Regions from separate parts of the Acuticoccus sp. I52.16.1 genome, predicted to be linked through region 3. Evidence: predicted binding sites of a transcription regulator. Region 3 holds the regulator's gene; each other region holds the start of a gene.
The links. Region 3 encodes LexA, which represses DNA repair genes until DNA is damaged. Its sites were predicted from a motif close to TGTTCNNNNTGTGTTCNG; they were not measured.

Region 1 (4,340 bases), 910 kb from region 3:
CGTGACGCCGTTCGGCCAGACGCCGCAGATCGACAACTATCCGGTGCTGGCGATCTTCGACGTCGGCATGAGCCAGGTGGACGGGACCATCGCCTACCTGCCGATCGCCGAGGCGCAGCTCTTCCTCAACATGGACGAGCGCGCCACCGGCATCGAGATCTTCTCCGAAACGCCGGACGACATGGACGCGCTGAAGGCCGCCATCGCCCGGGCCGCCGACCGGCCGCTCTACCTGTCCGACTGGCGGCAGAACAACCGCGCCTACTACACCGCGCTGACGGTGGAGCGGAACGTCATGTTCATCATCCTCACCCTCATCGTGCTGGTGGCGTCGATGAACGTCATCTCCTCGATGACGATGCTGGTGAACGAAAAGACGCCCGACATCGCCATCATGCGCACCATCGGCGCCTCACGCGGCACGGTCCTGCGCGTCTTCCTGATGGTGGGGCTGACGATCGGCGTCGGCGGCACGTTGATCGGCCTCGCGCTGGGAACGCTGATCGCGGTCAACATCGAGGCGATCCGCCAGGCGATCACGACGATCTTCAACATCCAGCTCTTCCCGCCGGAGCTCTACTACCTGACGCAGATCCCGTCCGACATCTCCTCCACGCAGACGGCGATGGTGGTGTTGATCTCGCTGATCCTCGCCCTGATCGCGACCGTGCCGCCCGCCTGGAAGGCGGCCGCGACCGACCCCGTCGAAGCGCTGAAGGCCGAGTGATGGCACCCCCCCTCGTTCTCACCGACATCGTGCGCACCTTCTCCGACGGGGCGGACGAGGTCCACGTCCTCAAGGGCGCCAACTTGACGCTGAACGCCGGTGAACTGGTGGCGCTCGTCGCCCCCTCCGGCGCCGGCAAGTCGACCCTGTTGCAGATTGCGGGCCTGTTGGAGCAGGCCACCGGCGGGTCCGTCACCATCGACGGGACGGAGGCGACGCGCCTGTCGGACAAGGACCGCACCGTGCTGCGGCGCGATCTGATCGGCTTCATCTACCAATTTCATCACCTCTTGGGCGACTTCACCGCGCGCGAAAACGTGGCGCTGCCGATGCGGCTCGCCGGTGCCAAGACGGGTGCCGCCCTCGCCCGCGCCGACGAACTGCTCGACCGGCTGGGCCTCGCCGAGCGGCGCACCCACCGTCCCGGCGAGCTGTCCGGCGGCGAACGCCAGCGCGTGGCGATCGCGCGCGCCGTCGCCAACAACCCGCGCGTGATCCTGGCCGACGAGCCGACCGGCAACCTCGACCAGGGGACCGCCGCAACCGTTCGCGACGCGTTCCTGTCGCTCAGCCGCGACACGGGTCTGTCGGCGGTGGTGGCGACCCACAACCAGACCCTGGCGAGCGAGCTGGACCGCACGGTAACCCTGAAAGAAGGCCGAATTTCACCGCTCGAATTGAGCGCACCCGCTGAATAAGTTTCTCTGCCTCGACCCTTGATGTTCCCGGAACATTCCCGTACGTTCCGATGAGAACAAAGAGAGGTCAGTGATGCAGCGGTTCTTTCTCGATTGTGGTGCGTTCGTTTCCTGCTCGGCATTCATCGTCGCCGTCTATCTGTGGATGGACGGGATGCAGGTCCCCCTCGTCTGATCGAATTTCACCTCTGCCCCGGCTAAGCTCCCACGCCGGTACGAGGGAGGCGCGTCATGTTCATCCACCTGAGGGTCCATTCGGCCTATTCCCTCCTGGAAGGCGCGCTGCACCTGAAGAAGATCGTCGGCCTCGCCGCGGCCGACAATCAACCCGCCGTGGCGGTGAGCGACACGGCCAACCTCTTCGGCGCGTTGGAATTTTCGGAGAAGGCCTTCGGTGACGGGGTGCAGCCGATCATCGCCTGCACCGTGCCGATCCGCCTCGCCGAGCGCATCCAGGGCGGCAAACGCATCGCGCCCGTCGCGCGGCTGCCGATGGTCGCCACCAGCGAAGAGAGCTTCGCCAACCTCCAGCGCCTGATCTCCTACGCCTACCTGCGGTCGGACGGCGGCGAGGTCGCCCTCCCGGTCGACGGGCTGGCCGGCGCGGTGGACGGCATCATCGCCCTCTCCGGCTGGATCGACGGGCCGGTGGGCAAGACCCACGCGCTGGGCGATCCCGAGAGCGCTTCGGCGCTGTTCGATCAACTTCACGAAACGTTCGGTGATCGTTTCTATTGCGAGGTGCAGCGCCATGGAACATCGGCGGAAAACACCTTCGAGTCCTTCGCCGTCGGCGAGGCCTATCGCGCCGGCGTCCCGCTGGTGGCCACCAACGAAGTCTACTTCGCCGCCCGCGACGACTACGAGGCGCACGACGCGCTGATCGCCATCGCCGAGGGCCGGCGCCTGGGCGACGACGACCGCCGCCGCCTCACGCCCGAGCACTACTTCAAGACGCAAGGGGAGATGGAAGCCCTCTTCAGCGACCTGCCGGAGGCAATCGCCTCCACGGTGGAAATCGCGATGCGCTCCCACTTCCGCGTCAAGAAGCGCCCGCCGATGCTGCCGCGCTTCATCGCCACCGAGCGCAAGGTCGCCGGCCTCCCCCCCGTCGAGCAGAGCGACGAGGAGGCCCTCGCCGAGGAAGCCGAGCGGCTGACGCAGATGGCGCACGACGGCCTCGAGCGCCGCTTCGCCTCGCGCGGCATGGCCCCCGGCGTCGACCGCGAGGCGTACATGAAGCGCCTCGACCACGAACTCGGCATCATCTGCCGCATGAAGTTCCCCGGCTACTTCCTCATCGTCGCCGACTTCATCCAGTGGTCCAAGGCGAACGACATCGCCGTCGGCCCCGGCCGCGGCTCGGGCGCGGGCTCCCTCGTCGCCTACGCGCTGACCATCACCGACCTCGACCCCCTCAGGTTCGACCTCCTCTTCGAGCGCTTCCTCAACCCCGAACGCGTCTCGATGCCCGACTTCGACGTCGACTTCTGCCAGGAGAAGCGCGACCGGGTGATCCACTACGTGCAGGAGCGCTACGGCGCCGACCGCGTGGCGCAAATCATCACCTTCGGAACGTTGCAGGCCCGCGCCGTGGTGCGCGACGTCGGCCGCGTGCTGGACATGCCCTACTTCAAGGTCGACCAGCTGGCGAAGATGGTCCCCTCGAACCCGGCGAACCCGATCACCCTCGCCCAGGCGCTGGAGCAGGAGACCAAGCTGCAGGAGGCCAAGGCGCAGGACGGCGAGATCGACCGGCTGCTGCAAATGGCGCTGAAGCTCGAGGGTCTCTACCGCCACGCCTCGACCCACGCCGCCGGCATCGTCATCGGCGACCGGCCGCTGGAGGAGATCGTCCCCCTCTACCGTGACCCGCGGTCCGACCTTCCGGTCACCCAATACAACATGAAGTGGGTGGAATCGGGCGGCCTCGTCAAATTCGACTTCCTGGGTCTCAAAACGCTCACGACCATCGAGCGCGCCCTCTCGCTCATCCCGGTCGAGATCGACCTCGACACCCTCCCCCTCGACGACAAGGAGACCTACGAGCTCCTCGCCCGCGGCGAGACCGCCGGCGTCTTCCAGCTGGAAAGTCAGGGCATGCGCAAGGCGCTGGTCGGCATGAAGCCCGACCGGTTCGAGGACATCATCGCCATCGTCGCCCTCTACCGTCCGGGTCCGATGGACAACATCCCCTCCTACAACCTGCGCAAACAGGGCCTCGAAGAGCCGGACTACCTGCACCCCAAGCTGGAACCGATTCTGAAAGAGACCTACGGCATCATCATCTACCAGGAGCAGGTGATGCAGATCGCGCAGGTCCTCTCGGGCTACTCGCTCGGCGAAGCGGACCTCCTGCGCCGCGCCATGGGCAAGAAGATCGCCGCCGAGATGGCCGTGCAGCGCGACCGCTTCGTCGACGGCGCGGTGAAGGACGGCACCAAGGCCGCCGACGCCAACCGCATCTTCGACCTCGTCGCCAAGTTCGCCAACTACGGCTTCAACAAGTCGCACGCGGCCGCCTACGCCCTCGTCGCCTACCACACGGCCTACCTCAAGGCGCACTATCCGTCCGAATTCCTGGCCGCTTCGATGACGCTCGACATGGGCAACACCGACAAGCTGGCCGACTTCCGCGGCGAGGCGCAGCGCATGGGGATCACCGTGCGCCCGCCCTCCATCGCCACCTCGAAGGGGGAGTTCTCGGTCGAGAAGGGCGACATCGTCTACGGCCTCGGCGCGATCAAGGGCGTCGGCTGGCCGCTCGTCCACCACATCGAGGCGACCCGTGCCGCGGCGCCCTACGAGGACCTGTCCGACTTCGCCAACCGGCTCGACCCCAAGGCCGCGCCGAAGCGCTCGCTGGAGGCCCTCGTCGCCGCCGGCACGTTCGACGAGTGGGTGCCCGACCGCGG
Region 2 (4,340 bases), 130 kb from region 3:
GGAGCGTATCCTCGACACCGACCTGATGGCCGACGAGGCGAGCGCCGCCGGCACCCTCCCCGCTTTGTATGTCGACGGGATCGGCCTCGCCCCGGGCGGCGCCGCACCGCTGGCGCTGTGGGGCGAGTACGAGACCGACGTCGCCGCCGTGAAGGCCTACGCCGCCGCCGCCCGCTCGCCGGAGGCGCTGGCGGCCTATATCGACGCGCTGATGGGCCGGGTGCCGGCATGAGCGCCACCGATCGCACCGTGCTGATCGCCACCATCGCCGAGCTGCTGGCGGGGGTGCGGCATGTGGCGGTGGGCGCCTCCTCGCCGATCCCGGCGGCGGGGGCGATGCTGCGCCGGGCGCTGGACGAGGCGGCCGGGAAGCCGACGGTGCGCCTCTCGATCCTCGGCTCGGTCCGGCACAACTTCTTCACCAACGGCGGGGTCGAGCTGTTCGACTGCGCCGGACAGGGGCGGATCGATGCCTTCTTCCTCGGCGGCGGACAGATCGACGGAGAGGCCAACATCAACCTGGTCGGCGCCGGCACATATCCCGAGGTGGACGTGCGCTGGCCGGGCTCGTTCGGATCGGCCTACCTCTACTACGTGATCCCGCGGGTGATCCTCTTCCGCGAGGAGCACTCCCCGCGCGTCTTCGTGCCGAAGGTGGACTTCGTCTCCGCGCCGGGTGTGAGCGAGCCGGGCACCTTCCGCACCGGCGGCCCGTACGCGCTCCTGACCGGAAAGGGCCTGTTCGACTTCGACAAGGCCCGCCGGCGCTTCGCCCTGCGGTCCCTCCACCCCGGCCACACACTGGACGAGGTCGTGGCCGCGACGGGCTTCCGCTTCGACCACGCGCCGGCCCCCGTCACGACGCCGGCCTCATCGCCCGAGGTGACGCACCTCCTTCGGACACGCGTCCTCGACGAGCTGTCGGAGACCTACCCCGACTTCGCCGCGAGCCTGCGCCGGGACATGGCGGCCGCCGCGGCCTGAGGCCGCCGGCTCACCCCCGAGGCGCCCTGCCTGACGGACGGGCGCGCCGCGTCGCTCCTGCGACGAAAAAAGGCGCGCCATGGTTGCCAAGGCGCGCCCTCCGTCGTCAGTTCCGGGCGCGTGGCCCGCGCCGCCTATTCGCCGGCGTCGTAGCCGTCTTCGTCGGGTCTGTCGGCATCGGCGTCGCCGTCGGCGTCGTCTTCCGGGACGCCGGCGATCTTGTCGGCGATGATGCCGGCGGACTGCCGGACCGCGGCCTCGATGGCGTTGGCGATCTCGGGATTGTCGCGCAGGAACTGCTTGGAGTTCTCACGCCCCTGACCGAGACGCTGCGAGTCGTAGGAGAACCAGGCACCCGACTTCTCGACGATGCCGGCCTTCACGCCGAGGTCGAGCAGCTCACCCAGCTTGGAGACGCCCTCGCCGTACATGATATCGAACTCGACCTCGCGGAACGGCGGGGCGAGCTTGTTCTTCACCACCTTCACGCGGGTCTGGTTGCCGACGACCTCGTCCCGGTCCTTGATGGCGCCGATGCGGCGGATGTCGAGCCGGACGGAGGCGTAGAACTTCAGCGCGTTGCCGCCGGTGGTCGTTTCCGGCGAGCCGAACATCACGCCGATCTTCATGCGGATCTGGTTGATGAAGATGACCATGGTGTGCGAGCGCGAGATCGAGCCCGTCAGCTTGCGCAGCGCCTGGCTCATCAGCCGCGCCTGCAGGCCGGGGAGCTGGTCGCCCATCTCGCCTTCCAACTCGGCGCGCGGGGTGAGCGCGGCCACCGAATCGATCACCAGGACGTCCACCGCGCCGGAGCGGACGAGCGTGTCGGCGATCTCGAGCGCCTGCTCGCCGGCGTCCGGCTGGGAGATCAACAGATCGTCGACCTGGACGCCGAGCTTGCGGGCGTAGATCGGGTCGAGCGCGTGCTCGGCGTCGATGAACGCGGCGATGCCGCCCTTCTTCTGTGCCTCGGCGACGGTGTGAAGGGCGAGCGTCGTCTTGCCCGACGACTCCGGTCCGTAGATCTCGACGATGCGGCCCTTGGGCAGGCCGCCGATGCCGAGGGCGATGTCGAGCCCGAGCGAGCCGGTCGACACGGTCTCGACCTCGATCGTCTGCCCGGCGCCGAGCTTCATGATCGAGCCCTTGCCGAACGAGCGCTCGATCTGGCTGATCGCCGCCGTCAGCGCTTTCGTCTTGTCCACGGACGACCCCTCAACCAGGCGTAGATCCGACTGCGCCATCGCTGATCCTTTGCGCTTCATAGTTTAGGCCCACCTTGATTGGATTTCAGTGTTACACAAACCGGCGGCGTTCGCAATCTGTTCGGCACGTTAAGATTGCGTTAACCCATCGGGCGATCTGCTCTGGCAATCGCAACCTATCGCGTCGGGCGGGCGCCGAAGAGCCCTCGCCCAAAGATTCACACAGGAAGAAATCAAGACCCGCGGCGATCGCGCCGGGGCCTCAGCTGCGCCCCAGTTCGCGCTTCACGGCCTCCGCCAAAGCCTTGAGCGTGAAGGGTTTGGCGAGGAACTGGGCGTCGGGCAATTCGTCCAGCGAGGCGCCATCGGCGTAACCGGACATGAAGAGAACCTTGAGGTCGGGTCGCTCGGCGCGCACTTTCTTGACGAGGCTCGGCCCGTCCAGCTCCGGCATGATGACGTCGGTGACCACGAGGTCGATCGCGTCGCCTTCCTCGGCGAAGATCTCCGCCGCCTCGACACCCGATTCGGCCGACAGCACGCGGTAGCCCTTCGCGGTGAGGGCGCGGGCGGCGAAGGTGCGGATCGCCTCTTCGTCTTCCACCAGCAGCAGCGTGGCCGAGCCGGTGAGGTCGCCGCTGGGGGCGGGCGCGCGCTCGCTCTCCGCGCTGGCGGGCGAACGCTCGGCGACCTCCGTGCGCGGCAGGTAGATGCGGAAGATCGTCCCCGTCCCGACCTCGCTCTTGACCGACAGGGCGCCCCCCGTCTGCTTGACGATGCCGTAGACGGTGGACAGGCCGAGCCCGGTGCCCTCCCCGGTCGCCTTGGTGGTGAAGAAGGGCTCGAAGATCTTGTCCAGCATCTCCTGCGGCATGCCGGTGCCGACGTCCTCGATCTCGACCAGCACGGTGTCGCCGGGGACCTCGTCCGCGCCGTCGCTCTCCGCTTCCCCGGCGGGCACGTTGCGGGTGCGGATGGTGAGCGTGCCGCCTCCCTTCATCGCATCGCGCGCATTGACCGAGAGGTTGATGACCACCTGCTCGATCTGGGAGAGGTCGGCCAGAACCGGCCACAGGTCGCGCCCGTAGGCCAGCTCCAGTTTCACCGTCTCGCCCAGTAGGCGGTCGAGCATGATGGAGAGGTCGGCCACGACGTCGTTGAGGTTGAGGACGGTGGGCCGCAGCGTCTGCCGGCGCGAGAAGGCGAGGAGCTGCTTGACGAGTCCCGCCGCCCGCTGCGCCGACTGCTTGATGTTCATGATGTCGCGGAAGGCGGGGTCCGACGGGCGGTGGCTCTGCAACAGCAGGTCCGAGAAACCGATGATCGCCTGCAGCACGTTGTTGAAATCGTGCGCGATGCCCCCGGCGAGCTGGCCGATCGCCTGCATCTTCTGGCTCTGCGCGATCTGCGCTTCCAGCTCGGACTGGTCGGTGACGTCGGACAGGACGATCATCACCCGATCCTCGCGCCCCGGAAAGGGGTTGGCGGAGAGGCGCACGCGGCGGCCGGGCGTGTGGCGCAACGTCGCGTCGGTGCGGCTGGTGCCGTGCTGGTGGGCCTGGCGCACCAGGCGGCCGACCACGCCGTCCTCGGCGACGAGTCCGTCGGCGAGGTTGGCCCCCTCGCCGGCGAGGGTGTGGTAGCGCGAATTGGCGGCGTGGATGGTGCCTTCGAGGTCGGCGACGGCGGCGGCCGCGGGGACGATGTCGACCAGGGTCTGCCCCAGCGCGGTGCCGGCGGGAACGGCGCCGGGCGCCGCGGGCTCGAACTGGTGGACGATGCGCCCGTCGCGGCAGGTGAGGCGGGCGAAGAGATCCGGCGGCAAGAAGCCGTCCGCCTCGCCCTCGGCCATCGCCCGGCGGCGCAGCGCGAAGAGGGCCAGCGCGGCGTCCGGACCGGCGGCGAGCGCGTCCGGATGTGCCTCGCAGCCGCGCGCCTCCATCAAATCCGCGAACGCGGCGTTGGTGGCGACGAGGGCGCCCGTCACGGTCGTCACGGCCATCGGGCCGGCGGGTGTGGCGAGGACGCGCGAAGCGGGCGGGGCGGTGGCCGTCGCGGGGCGAAGATGGCGCAATGCGCCGTATCCTGCCGCACCGAGGGCAGCGAGCGCGAGTGTGCCGGAGAGCGCCGCGGGCCCGCCGAACGCCA
Region 3 (4,340 bases):
CGAACCGCCGGGCGTCGCCTGAGGCGCGTTGGCGCGGCGGGCGGCGCATGCTACCGGGCACCGAGCAAGATCAGGGGGCCGGCGTGGACGCGAGCGACGTGACGGACGATGGATGGGTGGCGATGACCGGCCAGGGCTTCGTCGACGAGATCGGCCCCATGCTGACGCGCCAGACGCCGGACGGTCCGCGCTTTGCGATGCGGGTCGAGGAGCGGCACCTCAACCCGTTCGGCATCATGCACGGCGGCGCGATCATGACCTTCCTCGACCATGCCATCGGCATCACCGGTGCCCGCACCCACGACGCGCCGGGTCAGGCGACGATCACCCTCACCGTGGCTTTCGTCGACGGGGTGCCCGCCGGCGTGCTCCTAGAGGCGGACGTCGAGGTGGTGCGCACCACGCGGTCGGTCATTTTCCTGCGCGGGGCGGCCCGGGTGGGGGAGAAGGTGGTCGCCACCGCCGACGGGGTGTGGAAGATCCGCCGCCCGCGCTGACGCCCCGCCGCCGCGCACGAGACAACGAGAGACGAGGAGAACTGGGATGGAACTGTCGCTGGACGGGAAAGTCGCGCTGGTCACGGGCGCGTCGAGCGGGTTGGGCGAGAACTTCGCCAGGGCGCTGGCGGGGGCGGGCGCCGCGGTGGTCCTCGCCGCCCGCCGCCTCGACCGGCTGGAGGCGCTGCGCGACGCGCTCACCGCCACCGGCGCCCGCGTCACCGCCGTCGCGATGGACGTCACCGACACCGGCTCGATCACCGCGGGTCTCGACGCCGGCGCGGCCGCGCTCGGCACGATCGACGTCGTGGTGAACAACGCCGGCGTCTCCACCGCGGCCCCGGCGATGGACATCGGCGACGCGGACTGGCGCTTCGTGGTCGACACGAACTTGACCGGCTGCTTCACCGTCGCCCGCGAGGCGGCCGTGCGGCTGAAAGCGGCCGGGACCGGCGGGTCGATCGTCAACATCGCCTCGATCACCGGGATGCGGCCGGCGGGCGCGCTGGTGCACTACGCTTCGGCGAAGGCCGGGCTGATCCACATGACGAAGGCGCTGGCGCTGGAATGGGCGCGGTACGGCATCCGCGTCAACGCGATCGCGCCGGGCTACATCGAGACCGACATCAACCGGGACTTCTTCACCACCGATGCCGGCAAGGCGCTGATCAAGCGCATCCCGCAGCGCCGCCTGGGCCAGCCCGAGGACCTCAACGGTGCCCTCTGCCTGCTCGCCAGCGACGCCTCCGGCTTCATGACCGGCAGCACCCTGGAGGTCGACGGCGGTCACCTCTGCAGCTCGCTGTAGGCCGCCCCGGCCGCGGCTCCGGCTCCTGCGGACACGCCCCACAGGCCGCGGCCCGACCGGCGGAGTTGGGCCTGTGCCGTCGCAAGGCCGGCGGGGCCGCGGACCGTGGAGTGCGCCGTTGGCAGACCCGAAGACGAGGACCACGGGAGATCGGCTGGGGGCGCGCCACGAAAGGACGGTGACGCGTGGGGCGGGGGAGGCCGTGATCGCGACCTGTGTCCGCCGGCGCGCCGATCTCCCCGCGGCGGCCGCGCGTCAGTAGTGGCGGAGGAGGGCGGCGAGCCTGCCTTGGATCTGGACGCGATCGGCACCGAAGATGCGGGTCTCGTAGGCCGGGTTGGCGGCCTCCAAGGCGATCGTGTTGCCGCGCTTGCGCAGGCGTTTCAACGTCGCCTCCTCGCCGTCGATCAGGGCGACGACGATGTCGCCGTTCTCGGCATGGTCGGTCCGGCGCACGACCACGGTGTCACCGTCGTGGATGCCGGCGTCGATCATCGAATCGCCGTTGATCTCGAGGGCGAAGTGCTCGCCCGGGCCGATCATGTCGGACGGGAGGTGGACGGCGGAACTCTGCTGCTGGATCGCCTCGATCGGCACACCGGCGGCGATACGGCCCATCATCGGCACGTCGACCACGTCGTAGGCGGCGGACACGGGGCGCAGCGAGGCGCCGCGCTTGGGGCTCGCCATCGGATCGCGTGGGGCCGACCCCTCGATCACCGAGGGGGAGAAGCCGCGGGGCCGCAGAGGCGGGGCGTTCTTCGCCATCGCGACGTCCGGTAGGCGCAGAACCTCGAGGGCGCGGGCGCGGTTGGGAAGGCGGCGGATGAAGCCCCGCTCCTCCAGCGCGGTGATGAGCCGGTGGATGCCTGACTTCGACTTCAGGTCCAGCGCGTCCTTCATCTCTTCGAAAGATGGCGGGACGCCGGTGGAGCTCATACGCTCATGAATGAACATGAGGAGATCGTACTGCTTCTTCGTCAGCATAGTGTGCCGTCGTCCTGACGCTGTATGACCAGCATTGGTACCCGAATCATTCCGCCATCATCTATACACGTTCGTCGTGTGTTCTGCAACGTGGACAACCGCAGTGTGCCGAGAGTCAAGCACTCAGAGCGCGATATACCGACATGTTTCGCCCGCCGACGCCGGTCCCGCATGCGGCTCGCGCACCAACAGCACGTCCGAGTGGGCCAGCACGTTGAGCATCGAGGAATCCTGCCGCGCCGCCGGTGTGATCGTCCGGCCGGTGCGGACGGCGCGCATGTGGTCGCGCCGCGGACCGTTGCCGGAGAGGTCACGGCCGAGGACGCCCTCGTGCACCTCGGGGAGCGGCCGGGCGGCACCTTGCATCGCCCGCACCAGCGGCACGAGGAAAAGGACCGCGCACACCGCGCCCGACACCGGGTTGCCCGGCAGACCGAGCACCAGCGGGCGCGACGAGAACATCAGCGGCTTGCCGGGCCGCACCGCCACCTTCCAGAAATCCGGCTCGATGCCGAGGTCGCCGAGCGCCGGCTTGACGAGGTCATGGTCGCCCACCGAAGCGCCGCCGAGCGTCACCAGGACGTCCGCCTCGTCGAGCCCCGCGCGGGCGCGGCGGGCTATCTCGGCCCGGTCGTCCGGCGCGATGCCGAGGTCGATCGTCTCGGCCCCTGCCGCCTGGACCGTGGCGGCGAGGGCCGGCGTGATCGAGGCGACGATCTGGTCGGGGCCGGTCGGTTCGCCGGGGAGCACCAACTCGTCACCGGTCGCCAGGAAGGCGACGCGCGGTCGCCGCGCCACCATGAGCTCGGCGTGACCGCCGGCGCCCGCCAGCGCGACGTGGCGCGGCGCGAGCACGGTCCCGGCCTCCACCAGCGTGTCGCCCAGGGCGAAATCGAGGCCCATGCGGCGGACATTGTCGCCCTTCGCGGCGACGTCGGTGGCGCGCACCATGTCGCCCTCGCGCGCCGCGTCCTCCTGGATCAGGACCGCGTCGGCGCCCTCCGGCACGGGCGCGCCGGTGAAGATGCGCACGCTCTCGCCCGGCCCGAGTGCCGCCGCGTAACGCCGTCCGGCCGCCGACTCGCCCACCACACGCAGCGGCCCCGGCAGGTCCGCGGTGCGGATCGCATATCCGTCCATGGCCGAGGAGGGGAAGGGGGGCTGCGTCCGGCGCGCGACGATCGGTTCGGCCGCGACCCGCCCCGCGGCGTCGGCCAGGGCGACGGCCTCGGCCGGCAGGCGCGGCGCCGCGGCGAGCAGGCGGGCCTGGGCCTCGTCGACGTCGATCAAGAGGCGCGCCACTCGCCGGAGCGGCCGCCGGATTTCTCCAGGAGCCGCACGCCGCCGATCACCATGCCCCGGTCCATCGCCTTGGCCATGTCGTAAAGGGTCAGGCATGCCGCGCTGACGGCGGTGAGCGCCTCCATCTCGACCCCGGTGCGACCCGTGGTCTTGGCCCGCGCGGTGACGCGGTAGCCCGGAAGCGCGGGATCGGCCGCGAGGTCCACCGAGACCGAGGAGAGCGGCAGCGGATGGCAGAGCGGGATCAGCTCGGAGGTCTTCTTCGCCGCCATGATGCCGGCGATGCGCGCCACGGCGACGACGTCGCCCTTCTTCACGTTGCCCGCCAGGATCGCCTCCAGCGTCTCCGGCGCCATGGTCACGGTGCCCTCGGCCACGGCGACGCGGGTGGTCTCGGCCTTGCCGGCAACGTCGACCATGTGGGCGGCGCCGGTCGCGTCGAGGTGGGTGAGCGGGTTGCCGAGCAGCGCGCGCGTCGCCGCGGCGACGTCCGCGTGGCGCATCAGGCTCTCGCCGACGAGGAAGGCGCCGGCGCCGGCGGCCTGCAGCCGCGTCACGTCGGCGTGGGTGGCGATGCCGGACTCGGCGATCATGATGCGGTCGCCGGGGACCATGGCCGCCAGCCGCTCGGTCACGCCGAGATCGGTGACGAAGGTGCGCAGATCGCGATTGTTGACGCCGATCAGCGGCGAGGGGAGGGCGAGCGCCCGCTCCATGTCGCGCTCGTCGTGCACCTCAAGGAGGGC

Region 1: the regulator LexA is predicted to act here: its motif matches at 1,478-1,495, upstream of dnaE (DNA polymerase III subunit alpha).
Region 2: the regulator LexA is predicted to act here: its motif matches at 2,300-2,317, upstream of recA (recombinase RecA).

Annotation. Positions count from the first base shown of each region.
Region 1 is NZ_CP094828.1:4,344,500-4,348,839, reverse strand. It holds gene MRB58_RS19620 (lipoprotein-releasing ABC transporter permease subunit) at 1-727, shown strand, start outside; gene MRB58_RS19615 (ABC transporter ATP-binding protein) at 727-1,425, shown strand; gene dnaE (DNA polymerase III subunit alpha) at 1,657-4,340, shown strand, end outside.
Region 2 is NZ_CP094828.1:3,309,418-3,313,757, reverse strand. It holds gene MRB58_RS14970 (CoA transferase subunit A) at 1-232, shown strand, start outside; gene MRB58_RS14965 (CoA transferase) at 229-984, shown strand; gene recA (recombinase RecA) at 1,119-2,231, opposite strand; gene MRB58_RS14955 (ATP-binding protein) at 2,455-4,340, opposite strand, start outside.
Region 3 is NZ_CP094828.1:3,434,565-3,438,904, forward strand. It holds gene MRB58_RS15480 (alpha/beta fold hydrolase) at 1-22, shown strand, start outside; gene MRB58_RS15485 (PaaI family thioesterase) at 84-497, shown strand; gene MRB58_RS15490 (SDR family NAD(P)-dependent oxidoreductase) at 544-1,305, shown strand; gene lexA (transcriptional repressor LexA) at 1,561-2,292, opposite strand; gene glp (gephyrin-like molybdotransferase Glp) at 2,416-3,582, opposite strand; gene trpC (indole-3-glycerol phosphate synthase TrpC) at 3,579-4,340, opposite strand, start outside.